Spartinivicinus marinus: one gene and its partners. The protein of the gene in region 1 interacts with the protein of each later gene in a pairwise test. Links are inferred from orthologs where the notes say so. Each region holds a gene or a part of one and is shown on either strand. Other genes may lie near its edges.

What was found. Proteins that work in one complex are often made in the same cells at the same time.
Region 2: the proteins of ybgC (region 1) and plsB interact in binary tests that used the Escherichia coli proteins (3 or more experiments, as listed by UniProt). The link is inferred for Spartinivicinus marinus from one-to-one orthologs.
Region 3: the proteins of ybgC (region 1) and acpP interact in binary tests that used the Escherichia coli proteins (3 or more experiments, as listed by UniProt). The link is inferred for Spartinivicinus marinus from one-to-one orthologs.

Annotation. Positions count from the first base shown.
Region 1 is NZ_JAPJZK010000001.1:4,749,565-4,755,578, forward strand. What follows is about bases 1,785-4,595. They hold ybgC (tol-pal system-associated acyl-CoA thioesterase), read left to right. Parts: upstream 1,785-2,893; coding sequence 2,894-3,298; downstream 3,299-4,595. Other genes in these bases: ruvB (Holliday junction branch migration DNA helicase RuvB), read left to right, coding at 1,797-2,804; tolQ (protein TolQ), read left to right, coding at 3,457-4,134; tolR (protein TolR), read left to right, coding at 4,140-4,574; tolA (cell envelope integrity protein TolA), read left to right, coding at 4,590-4,595. In the rest of the region: crossover junction endodeoxyribonuclease RuvC, read left to right, coding at 392-910; Holliday junction branch migration protein RuvA, read left to right, coding at 967-1,569; more of tolA, read left to right, coding at 4,596-5,525; Tol-Pal system beta propeller repeat protein TolB, read left to right, coding at 5,522-6,014.
Region 2 is NZ_JAPJZK010000001.1:946,647-949,743, reverse strand. It holds plsB (glycerol-3-phosphate 1-O-acyltransferase PlsB), read right to left. Parts: upstream 2,737-3,097; coding sequence 265-2,736; downstream 1-264. Other genes in the region: OQE68_RS04545 (hypothetical protein), read right to left, coding at 2,913-3,097; OQE68_RS04555 (class I SAM-dependent methyltransferase), read left to right, coding at 1-103. UniProt on the Escherichia coli protein: Catalyzes the transfer of an acyl group from acyl-ACP to glycerol-3-phosphate (G3P) to form lysophosphatidic acid (LPA). This enzyme can utilize either acyl-CoA or acyl-ACP as the fatty acyl donor.
Region 3 is NZ_JAPJZK010000001.1:5,581,516-5,584,457, reverse strand. It holds acpP (acyl carrier protein), read right to left. Parts: upstream 1,618-2,942; coding sequence 1,384-1,617; downstream 1-1,383. Other genes in the region: fabD (ACP S-malonyltransferase), read right to left, coding at 2,565-2,942; fabG (3-oxoacyl-ACP reductase FabG), read right to left, coding at 1,763-2,509; fabF (beta-ketoacyl-ACP synthase II), read right to left, coding at 1-901. UniProt on the Escherichia coli protein: Carrier of the growing fatty acid chain in fatty acid biosynthesis.

The sequences.
Region 1 (6,014 bases):
AACCACAATGACTGGTTTCATTAGGCCGTAAACGACGCATGGCCTAATGAACTAACTAGGCAAGCAAGTTAAAGCTATTTCTTTTGAATATATACTAAGCGACTAGCCACCAGCCCAGTAGCATCAACAAAAACAGTAGACCGATAGTGGCCGATATTTTGAGTAGTAGCCAGGGTGATTCCATCATTTTTACTATTGTAAGTTTTACTATAAGCCTACGCCCAAAAAGACAGCTAAAGTACAGGTTTTTAGTAACAAACGTTGCTACTTTGTAACTGACAGTTGTTTTTCGCTTATATAAAAATCACTCTGTAAAAATCAGCTCAAAATAAAATTGGCATCAAGTTATGTATATGTGTACAGTATTATTAACCTGACTATGTAGTTTTATATGAGTCTTATCCTTGGTATTGACCCAGGCTCAAGAGTGACTGGGTATGGCATCATTAATCAACTTGGAAACCGCTGTGAGTATGTAACCAGTGGTTGTATTCGCACCAGTGTTGACTCTCTTCCTGACCGGCTGGCCCAGATTTTTCAGGGTATTTCCACTATTATTGAGCAGTTTTCACCGCAACAGGTGGGGGTGGAGCAAGTATTTATGGCGCGTAATGCCGATTCCGCATTAAAACTGGGGCAGGCAAGAGGCGCTGCGATTGTGGCTGCGGTTAATCATGGGCTGCCTGTTTCAGAGTATTCGGCTCGGCAAATAAAACAGTCAGTGGTTGGTAAAGGCAATGCTGAAAAAAGTCAGGTGCAGCATATGGTACAGCAACTGTTGCACTTGAATCGATGCCCACCCAGTGATGCTGCTGATGCGCTGGCCGTAGCCTTGTGCCATGCCCATACCCAGCAGAGCCTAATAAAAATTGCCGGAGCCAGAAGCGTTCGCCGGCGTAGAATTCGCTAGCTACAATGCTTGTAATTAAACATGCAACAACTGTCAATGAATGAGAATATTGAGACATGATTGGTCGAATTAAAGGGGTTTTATTAGAAAAACAACCACCTCATCTACTAATTGATGTACAGGGAGTCGCTTATGAGGTGGATGCGCCCATGACCACTTTTTACCAATTGCCTGAAACAGGGCAAACTGTCGTGCTATACACTCACTTTGTGGTAAGAGAAGATGCTCAACAGTTATATGGGTTTGCTGCCAAGCAAGAACGAGAGTTATTTCGGGTGCTTATTAAAGTCAATGGAGTAGGCCCAAAACTAGCATTAACTATTTTGTCGGGTATGAGCTCTGATAGTTTTGTACGAACGGTTCAGGATAATGATGTGGCTAGCCTAGTGAAGTTGCCAGGGGTTGGGAAAAAAACTGCTGAGCGGTTATTAGTAGAAATGCGTGATAAGTTAACCAGTTGGCTACCCATTGATGCAGATTTAACTGTCAATATTACCCAGCAAATTACTAGTCCCGAAAGTCACTTAGACGATGCAATCAGTGCATTAGTCGCGCTAGGCTATAAACCACAGCAGGCAACCAAAGCGATAAAAGCGCTACCTGACCAGCAATTACCCAGTGAAGAGTTGATTCGCCAGGCGTTAAAAGCGATGGTGTAGCTAGAAACATGAACTTGTCGCAAAGGGCGCTAGAAAATAAGTCTAGTGTTTGATATGAAATAGCAGGCTATTCTTCCTCCGTTCTTGAAGTGCTATCCCTGGCCTATCAAGAGCTAACGTGACATCCCAGTCGCAGCTACAGAATACACTGTTACTCTATTTCATAAGCTTTTCAAGCTACTTAATACGCGGCGATCTAGGTAGATAAAACAGGTGATCTATAAACAATGATTGAAGCTGATCGCTTAATTGCGGCATCTGCAACGCCCATAGAGGAAAGTCAAGACCGAGCAATTCGGCCAAAGAGTTTGGCTGACTATATTGGTCAGGCTTCTGTGCGTGAGCAAATGACTATTTTTATCGAGGCGGCGAAGCGACGTAACGAAGCCTTGGATCATACCCTAATATTTGGTCCTCCTGGTTTAGGTAAAACCACACTGGCTAATATTTTGGCATATGAAATGGGTGGCCAAATTAAAACCACCTCAGGACCTGTGTTAGAAAAAGCCGGCGATTTGGCTGCAATGTTAACTAACTTGGAAGCAGGTGATGTACTGTTTGTTGATGAAATTCACCGCTTAAGCCCAGTGGTCGAGGAGGTTTTATACCCCGCGATGGAAGACTATCAGTTGGATATTATGATTGGTGAGGGACCTGCTGCACGCTCAATTAAGCTGGATCTGCCGCCTTTTACCTTAGTGGGAGCAACTACCCGGGCTGGGCTACTAACTTCTCCATTGAGAGATCGTTTTGGTATTGTTCAGCGGCTGGAATTTTACTCAGTGGAGCATTTATCTACGATTGTTCAGCGTTCAGCAAATATACTGGGGGTTTCTTTAGATGAGGCGGGGGCTGTAGAAATTGCTAAACGTTCTAGAGGAACACCTCGAATAGCTAACCGGTTATTAAGGCGAGTCAGAGATTTTGCCGAAGTAAAGGGCTCGGGAGTTATTAACCAGACAATCGCTGACCAGGCACTCAGTATGCTAGACGTGGATCATCAAGGGTTTGATCAAATGGATAGGCGGCTACTGTTGGCTATGATTGAGAAGTTTTCAGGTGGTCCTGTTGGTGTCGATAGCTTGGCTGCAGCTATCAGCGAAGAGCGTGATACCATTGAAGATGTATTAGAGCCTTATTTAATTCAGCAAGGTTTTATTATGCGAACACCCAGAGGCCGGGTTGTTACTGAGCGGGCCTATCTCCACTTTGGTTTATCTGTGCCTGAGTCTTGATCCGACATTTTATCAACCTTAATTTATAAAGTGTTTTTTTTCACCATAATTAGGCGCCAGTTTTTTTATATTGCTTGAGGAAACAGTGAGTGGATAACTTTGCGATTCGCTGCCGCGTATATTTTGAAGACACCGATGCAGGTGGAATTGTTTATTATGTAAACTATTTGAAGTATATGGAACGAGCAAGAACGGATTTATTGCGTAGCTTGGGGATTGAGCAGCATTCGCTTCTCGAACAAAATGTGATGTTTGTTGTCCATAGTTCATCAATAAACTACCGTAGCCCAGCCAGGCTGGATGATGAATTAAAAGTGACAGCAACAGTTAAGAAGTTGACAAAAGTAGCTATTATTTTTATACAACAAGTGGTTAATTGTCGGACAAATGTTTTGTGTTGTGAGGCTGAAGTAAAAGTGGCTTGTGTGTCGTCTAATAATATGAGACCAACAATGATTCCAACCAGTTTGCAACAAAAAATACAATTACTCTAGGTAATTTCACGAAAATGGGAAAAGAGAGGTGGTATGATCGGCCTTTCGCCTGCTGAGGCTGTGTCACCTTTTATGCTGTATTGCCCAGGATGTAATGCAGCTTAATATATAAGTGTCACCTTACATAAAATAGCTTGAGGGTAAGTATTGTGGCAGAAATGTCAATTTGGTCCTTAATTGCCGGTGCTAGCTGGATTGTACAGCTGGTGATGCTGATATTACTGTTGGCATCGATTGTGTCATGGGTAATGATTTTGCAGCGCGGTTTTTTATTATCTAATACCAAGCGGAGTGCTATTGCATTTGAAGATCGGTTCTGGTCGGGGATGGATTTAAGTAAATTATTCCGCCAAGTCACCAGTGAGCCTGACCCTGATAATGGTATGGAGCATTTATTTCGAGCGGGTTTTAAAGAGTTTACCCGGTTAAGACAAGACTCCAATGCAGACCCAGATGCGGTGATGGAAGGGACTCAACGAGCAATGCGAGTAGCCTTGGCGAGAGAACAAGAACGTTTAGAGCAAAATTTACCCTTTCTTGCTACGGTAGGCTCCATCAGTCCTTATATCGGTCTATTTGGTACGGTTATTGGTATTATGAACTCATTCCGAGGGCTTGCTAATCAAACTCAAGCAACCTTAGCGACGGTTGCTCCTGGTATTTCAGAAGCATTGGTTGCAACAGCCATGGGGCTATTAGCTGCGATTCCTGCTGTAGTGGCTTACAACAAATACTCTGCAAAGGTTGATCAATTATTAAATAGTTACGATACCTTTTCTGATGAGTTTTCCAGTATTTTACACCGTAAGGTGCATACACGAATTAAGCAGGGATAAGCAGCATGGCTACTAAACGTATTCGGCGTAAGCCAATGTCAGAAATCAACGTGGTGCCATACATTGATGTGATGTTGGTGCTGTTGATTGTGTTTATGGTAGCCGCTCCGATGTTAACCCAAGGGGTTAATGTTGATTTACCAAATACTGATGCAAAGCCGCTTGATGTTAAAGAAGATGAAGAGGCCATTATTGTTTCAGTAAAACCTGATGGCACGTATTACATCAATATTGGTAAGGATCAAGAGCAAGCTGTTTCCCTGGAAAAAATACAGGAACAGGTTTCTAAAATAATGAAGGTTAAACCTAACCGCTTAGTGTTAATCAAGGGGGATCAACAGGTTGACTATGGCACCGTTGTTCAGGCAATGGCTGCCTTGCAAGCAGCAGGTGTACCCAATGTTGGCTTGATTACCGATCCACAGGAACAAACAGGTTAATAAGAAGTTATTGTTGTGAGATTGCCTAACGGTTATACCTTACCTGCTACGATAGCAGTAATCCTGCATATCGCTGCAATATTGGCAGTGGTCAATATCTGGCAGAAGGAGCATCAGCCTCCTGTTAAAGCGAATCCTGATCACATTAAGGCAAAGCTGATTGCCTTAAAACCAGCTACTAATAAACCAGCTGTTGCTAAACAACCACCTGCCCAAAAGCCACGTCCACAACCAGATAAAGACAAATTGGCTGAGCAAAAAGCACAAGAAGAGGCAGCTAAAAGAAAAGCAGAAGCGGAAAAACAAAAACGTATTCAGCAAGAAAAAGCACGCAAAGCTCAGCAGGCTAAACTGAAAAAGCAAAAGGAAGAGCAGGCTCGCAAAGTACGTGAAGCTAAATTAAAGCAGGAAAAACTGAAAAAACAAAAAGAAGAGCAAGCCCGTAAAGAAAAGCTAAGACAAGAGAAATTAAAGAAACAGCGTGAAGAAAAAGCGCGCCGTGATAGGGAAGCCAAGTTAAAGCGGGAGCGTGAAGAAAAACTCCGTAAACAACGAGAAGCAGCTAAAAAAGCCCAAGAAGCAGAACTTGCGGCTCTGCTAGCTGAGGAAGAGGAGGCGGAAGAAAATGCGCGTATTGCTGCGACTCAAGCTGAGAAAGTGTCAGCAATTGTTGGAGTGATAACTCAAACAGTACAAAACTACTGGAGTCGCCCGCCGACTGCTCGAAGAGGAATGCAGGTTATTCTACAAATTCAGATGGTGCCTACAGGTGAAGTGATTAATGTCACAGTAACCCAATCCAGTGGTGATAGCACCTTTGATCGTGCAGCTGTTCGTGCGGTAGAGAAAGCAGAGCGTTTTCCTGAAGTGCGACAGGTAAATTCTGTAACCTTTGAAAGAGACTTTCGTAGTATGAGGCTAGTTTTTAATCCGGAGGATTTAGCAGGGTGATAGGACGACATATAAAAGCTGTTTTGACAGCACTTGTATTATTGTGTATTGGGCAGGCGGCATGGGCTGGCTTAACGATTGAAATCACTAAGGGTAATGACAGTGCAGTACCCATTGCAGTGGTGCCTTTTGGAGGAGATACGCCTCCCCATGATGTGGCTGAAATAATTGGTGCTGATTTAAAGCGCAGTGGCTTATTTGAGCCTTTTGCTCCTGGCAATATGTTGAGCTTGCCACAACAGAAAGAAGATGTGGTGTACAGCGACTGGCGTAAGTCAGGTGTCGATTACCTAGTAATTGGCAACGTTAAAAAAGAAGGTAATGGCTATAAGGCGACCTTTGTTTTATATGATGTGATTAAACAGCAGCAGTTGTTAGAACACAGTTATTCTAGCTCTAATCACAGAAAGGTCGCCCACAATATTAGTGATGATATTTATGAGAAGCTAACAGGTAAGCCAGGTGCATTTGATACCAAAATTCTCTATG
Region 2 (3,097 bases), 3.8 Mb from region 1 along the record:
ACCAAAACTTGCACCTTATTTGGCGGATAAAGCTCCAACTTATCAGCTAATAGGTAAGTCTGGTCGTTTTGATGTTTATGTGAATAAAGCATTTGGTAGCTAGTGGCCCATGTGCAAAATAAGGTAACAGATTCTTCTCCATTTACCCTCTGGCTGTGTTATTTTTTCTTGACGTAGGCCCGCTATGCCTGCAAAAAAAGCGCCTTACCAGAAAATAAATGGCTTTGAAATCTGTTGCCCAGTTTTACGCATGGATCAGGATCACTAGTTAACAGGCTTAAATTCACTTTCAGTTAAATGAAGAATACTATAACGAATATCGGGCGGTAGTATTCTTTTAGCGGCTAGGCCAATATCATAGAGTGCTTTATCAAAGCATAAAGCACTGCTGTTACCAATTGTAATGACATGTTTATCCTTGAGTGTTCGAATAAGATTACGAAACAATGTTTTGTCAAAAAACTCGGGAGCATTAATACCCTGAACCAGAGAAAGACGCTGGGCAATATTCTGGCACTGGGTTTCTAACATGTGAGCATCAAGTGTCTCACTGCCTGCTTTTAATAGCACACTAATGACCAAATAAAACCGTTCTAGCATCTGGCTAATGGCTTTAGCCAGCAGGCTTAACTGTATAAACTCGACAGTGTTTGGGGCTGAACGTACCAATTTGTCGTTTTCCTGGCTTACCAACTTTAGTTGTTTTAAACAACTAATACTGTTCTCAATTTCTGCTTTCACCTGTTGTTCCGGCCAAATTAAAAACAGCTCAGTCTTTAAATAAGGGTAAAGCGTAACACAGGCTTTTATTAAGTCATCACGAATTTGATAAGGACTATTGATGAAGAAACAACTGACTAAGGATGGAAGGGCAAATAAATGTAAGATGTTATTGCGATAATAGGTCATGACCACCGCATTTTTTTCACTTAACGTGACAACATCACCCAGCGCATCTGTATGCGTGTGAATAAGCTTCATTGACTCCACATATTGTGTCATTGACTGTCTTGTTTGGTCTGGCAAAGTAACTTTTTCACTGTAGGGCAATTGTTTTAACAGCGTTAAGTAAAAGTCGAGTGAAAAGTATAGGGTGTTTTTATCAAGTGCTTGTCTGGGTGTAGAAAGTAGAGCCATTGCTATCAGGTTAACTGGATTGACTGAAGCTGCGGCGTTAATACGTTGGATTAATTGGGTAGCTAACGTATTTGTGGCTGGGTTTAACCATTCAGGTTTGGCTGCTTTTGCTAAAGTATAATCATACCAATTAGGTTGTTGCTCTGTTAAAAAATCACTTAGGAGTAGTGGTGATGAAAAGTTTACTGTCACTTTGCCAAGAGTTCGTTTTAAATTGGCCAGTGTACGAAAAACATCCAGAGGAGACTCTTTTTTCTTAGACTTGCCTCGTAATTCACCTAAATAGGTTTTAACTTCTAGAACATTTTCATAGCCAATATATACAGGAATAAAAACGATGGGTCTTCTATTGTCGCGCAAATAGCTACGAATAGTGAGTGCGAGCATCCCGGTTTTAGGTGTTATACAGCGCCCGGTACGGCTACGTCCACCTTCAATGAAGTACTCAGTTGGAAAGCCTTTAACAAACAATGTATGTAAATATTCGTTAAATACAGCAGTATAAAGTTGATTGCCTTTAAACTGCCGACGAATAAAAAAAGCGCCACTCCTTCGAAGTAAACCACCAATCACTGGCATGTTAAGATTAATACCCGCAGCAATATGCGGTGGTGTTAAGCCCTGCTTAAATAAAACATAGGATAATAATAAGTAGTCAATATGACTGCGGTGACAAGGCACGTAGATTATTTCATGGTCTTTTGCTAGTGCCTTAATCGGTTCTAAATGGTTGACTTCAATACCATGGTAGACTTTGTTCCAAAACCATGTGAGAGTAATATCAAGCAAGCGAATAGCTGCATAACTGAAGTCAGAAGCGATTTCTTTACCATAATATTGAGCCTTGGCTTTGGCTTTTTGGTAATCAACCCCTTTTTCTTTTACTTCATTATTTATAGCATCTATGACTAATGGAGCATGGAGGAGGGAGTTTACCAGGCTATGACGATGTGATAAGTCAGGTCCAACCACTGAGGTGCGTAGTTGTCTGAAATGCACGCGTAAAATTCTGGCGACTTTTCGTTGAGTGCGGCTTTCTCCTAATTCGTTATTAACAATGTCGCGCAGTGACATAGGAGGATTAAAGTGCACTATGGTTTGCCTGCCATGAATAATAATAGTTAACAGCTTTTTAAAGCGGCTGGCTACTTGGAAGTTATAGGCAAATAAAAGTTTGAGGGCTGACAGCTCTTTATCGGGCGAGCGTCCCCAGAAAACGGATACAGGCACAAGTAGTACATCAAGAGCGGCATTATTTTGTACCTGATAGATCAGTTGCTTTAATTGCTCAGGTAAGCTTGCATCTTCTCGTTTAAAAAGAACCCCTTTAAGTTGGGTTAAAAAAAAGTGAGCTGGCTGTTCTGCGGTTAGGTTAGGAAGTAACTCTGATGGCTTTGGCAATTGTGCTCTAATACATTCTTGTTCAACCAGTAAAAAATCAGATAAAGATGAGTTGCGAAATACATAGCAAACAGGTGTATTGGGAGGCAGCTTAAGTTGTTCAGCTGAACCATTATGTACTTCAACTTTAACCCAAAACGAAATTAACTTGCGTAGTACCGCTAATAAAAATTGAGAGCTTCTAATTAATTTTTCCATAATATACTTTTAAAAATGGCTGTTCTATTACTATCTAGCAACATAAGTACAAAGCCATATGCTCAAACTGTAATCTGTAGCCTTCATAACAATTTTTAGGGTAAGCCTGTTGTTTGTCTGACTTTGAATGGCAGTGTAAAGAGAGTGGCTGTTTTTCCTGTTAAATACTTACTATGTTAAACATCCTGCCAAGTAACGGGGCCTTCTCCAAATTCACTAATTTGCCACCACTCATCCTCATTATTTTTTCCTTCCTCCCAAAAGTTGCCATTACAACGAACTTCTACGTTTAATGTTTGGTATGCATCTCGGGCGCAGTCAATGTCTGTTTTCCATGGGGAATCTGAGGAGTTAAACCAAA
Region 3 (2,942 bases), 830 kb from region 1 along the record:
TGTAATTAATTTGCTCAGGAGACAATCTGGCATCTTTTAAGGCATTCTCCATTGCTTTGAGTGCTCCGCGGCCATCTTCAGGCGGTGCTGTGACATGAAAGGCATCGGCGCTCATACCAAAGCCTGTCAGCTCTGCATAAATAGTGGCGCCTCGACGCTTAGCATGCTCGTACTCTTCTAGCACCAATACTCCTGCCCCATCACTCAAGACAAAACCATCACGATCTTTATCCCAAGGGCGGCTGGCCTTTTCTGGGTCATCATTGCGAGTCGATAATGCCCTTGCAGCACTAAAGCCTGCCATACCGATAGCAGCTGAAGCTTTTTCAGCTCCTCCAGCCACCATGATATCAGCTTCATCATAAGCAATATTGCGTGCTGCCAACCCTATACAGTGAGTACCTGTGGTACAGGCAGTACTAATGGCATAATTTGGGCCCCGAAGGTTATACATCATGGATAACTGGCCGCTAGCCATATTGACAATCGAGGCTGGAACAAAGAAAGGAGAAATTCGCCTCGGCCCTGATTGATTGAGAATCTGCACATTCTGCTCAATGGTTGAGATTCCTCCTATGCCGGAGCCAATCACCGTACCAATCCGGTCTGCATTGGCATCAGAAACTTCAAAGCCAGCATCTTTTATGGCTTGAATGGCTGCAACCAAACCGTACTGAATAAACATATCCATTTTGCGGGCCTGTTTTGCAGGCATATATTCAGTAATATCCAAGTCCTTGATGGCACCTGTAAACTTTGTCGGCAGGTTTGCTACATCCATAAAATCAATAGTGCTGATGCCACTTTGACCAGCTAGTATTTTTTGCCAGGTAGCTGAAACCGTATTTCCTAATGGAGTCACAAGCCCTAAACCGGTAATCACCACTCGTCTGCGAGACACTAATGCTCTCCCCAAATAAATAGCTAGCTATCAACGAAGAATATAAAGCAGCAATAATAAACGATATTGATGCAGATATTTCTTCCACAATTACAAATCAATTAGTTGTTTAATTAAACGCCGCTTGTTTTACGACAAACGAGCAAAAAAAAATATTAAGGAATTTCTACGGTTTTATGAAACTCCAAACACCACACATTGGGTATACACTGATAATTTTAGCTTGAAACAGGATTCAACGTTTTTTAAACAACACTACCAAAAGACAAGGTCAGCCCCTATGAGGCGTAAATCGCTGAGCAATATTTTATTAAACGCATATCAAAATTGAAACAAGCCTTTGTCGAATCACTATAAATAGCTGTACTGCCAAAAATACAGCGTATAGCACTGTCTTCAAGCTCAACAAAAATAAGCCACAAATAAAAAGCCGTTCAGAATATGAACGGCTTTTTATTTAAACGAACGAGAAGCAAATAAAATTACTGGTGATTAATAACGTAATCAATCGCTTCTTGAACAGTTGTAATTTTTTCTGCTTCTTCGTCAGGAATCTCGGTTTCGAACTCTTCTTCTAAAGCCATGACCAGCTCAACAGTGTCTAGAGAATCAGCGCCAAGATCGTCAACAAAAGATGCGCCATTTGTCACTTCTTCTTCTTTAACGCCCAATTGTTCGCAAACGATTTTTTTGACGCGTTCATCAATGGTACTCATACCTTGTTCTGCTCCTATCTAGTTATGCAGTCTCGCTGCAGAGGTAAGTGTATAAAAACGTGTGTGATGAATGCAAGTTTCACCACCCCCAAAAATTACCGGGTATTCTAGCAGCACTTTTGGGGAGTACAATGGGAATTATCAATTATCCCATGTACATACCCCCATTTACATGGAGAGTCTCGCCCGTAATGTAGCCTGCAGGCTCACTGGCAAGGAATTTAACTGCTGCTGCAATTTCCTCTGGTTGCCCCAACCGAGTTAGCGGAATTTGCCCTAGTAATGTTTCTTTATGCGCTTCTGGCAGCTCACGAGTCATATCCGTATCAATAAAGCCAGGGGCTACTGCATTCACTGTAATATTACGTGCGCCCAGTTCCCTTGCTAATGAACGGGTAAACCCTTCAAGCCCAGCTTTCGCCGCTGCATAGTTAGTTTGCCCTGCATTGCCCATGGAGCCTACCACAGAGCTAACATTAATAATGCGCCCCCAACGGGCTTTTGTCATTGCTCTCAAGCAAGCTTTGCTCACCCGGTACAGAGAAGTAAGATTGGTGTTAATCACTGAATCCCACTCATCTGCCTTCATACGCATTAATATATTGTCACGCGTAATACCCGCATTATTAACGACTACTAACGGGTTACCACCCAGTGTATCAGCAATGTTTTTCAAGCTTTGCTCAACAGAGGCATCGTCACTTACATCTAAAACGAAGCCCTGCCCACCATTACCCAGCTCTTTTAAATAGGCAGTAATAGCCTCAGCACCTTTTTCAGAGGTTGCTGTCCCAGCAACGGTAGCGCCTGCCTCAGCTAACGCTTTAGCAATAGCTTGACCAATACCCCGGCTTGCCCCTGTAACCAGGGCGACTTTTCCAGTTAAATCCATTGTTTCTCTCAGTTATCAAATGAGTTCAACTAACTATTAATTCATTGGCATTTAGCTAACTAAAGTTAGCATTTAGCGCAGCGAGCGCCGCTTCAAGTGCTTCAAACTGCTCCAATGAAGCTACTGTTAAACGACGATTAATGCGCTTATTTAAGCCAGATAACACTTTACCAGGACCACACTCATAAATAGTGTCAACACCCGCATCAGCGATCGCCTGAACAGTATTTACCCATAATACAGGGCTATATAATTGCTTCACTAAATTTTCTCGAAGCTGCTCTATAGTATCTGCTGTTGAAGCAGTCACATTCTGCAACACAGGTATCTTGGGCTGATTTACATCAATTTCGGCTAGTGCTTCAGCTAACTTCTCTGCAGCCGGTTTCATTAACAAACAATGAGAAGGCACACTAACCGGTAAAGGCATGAC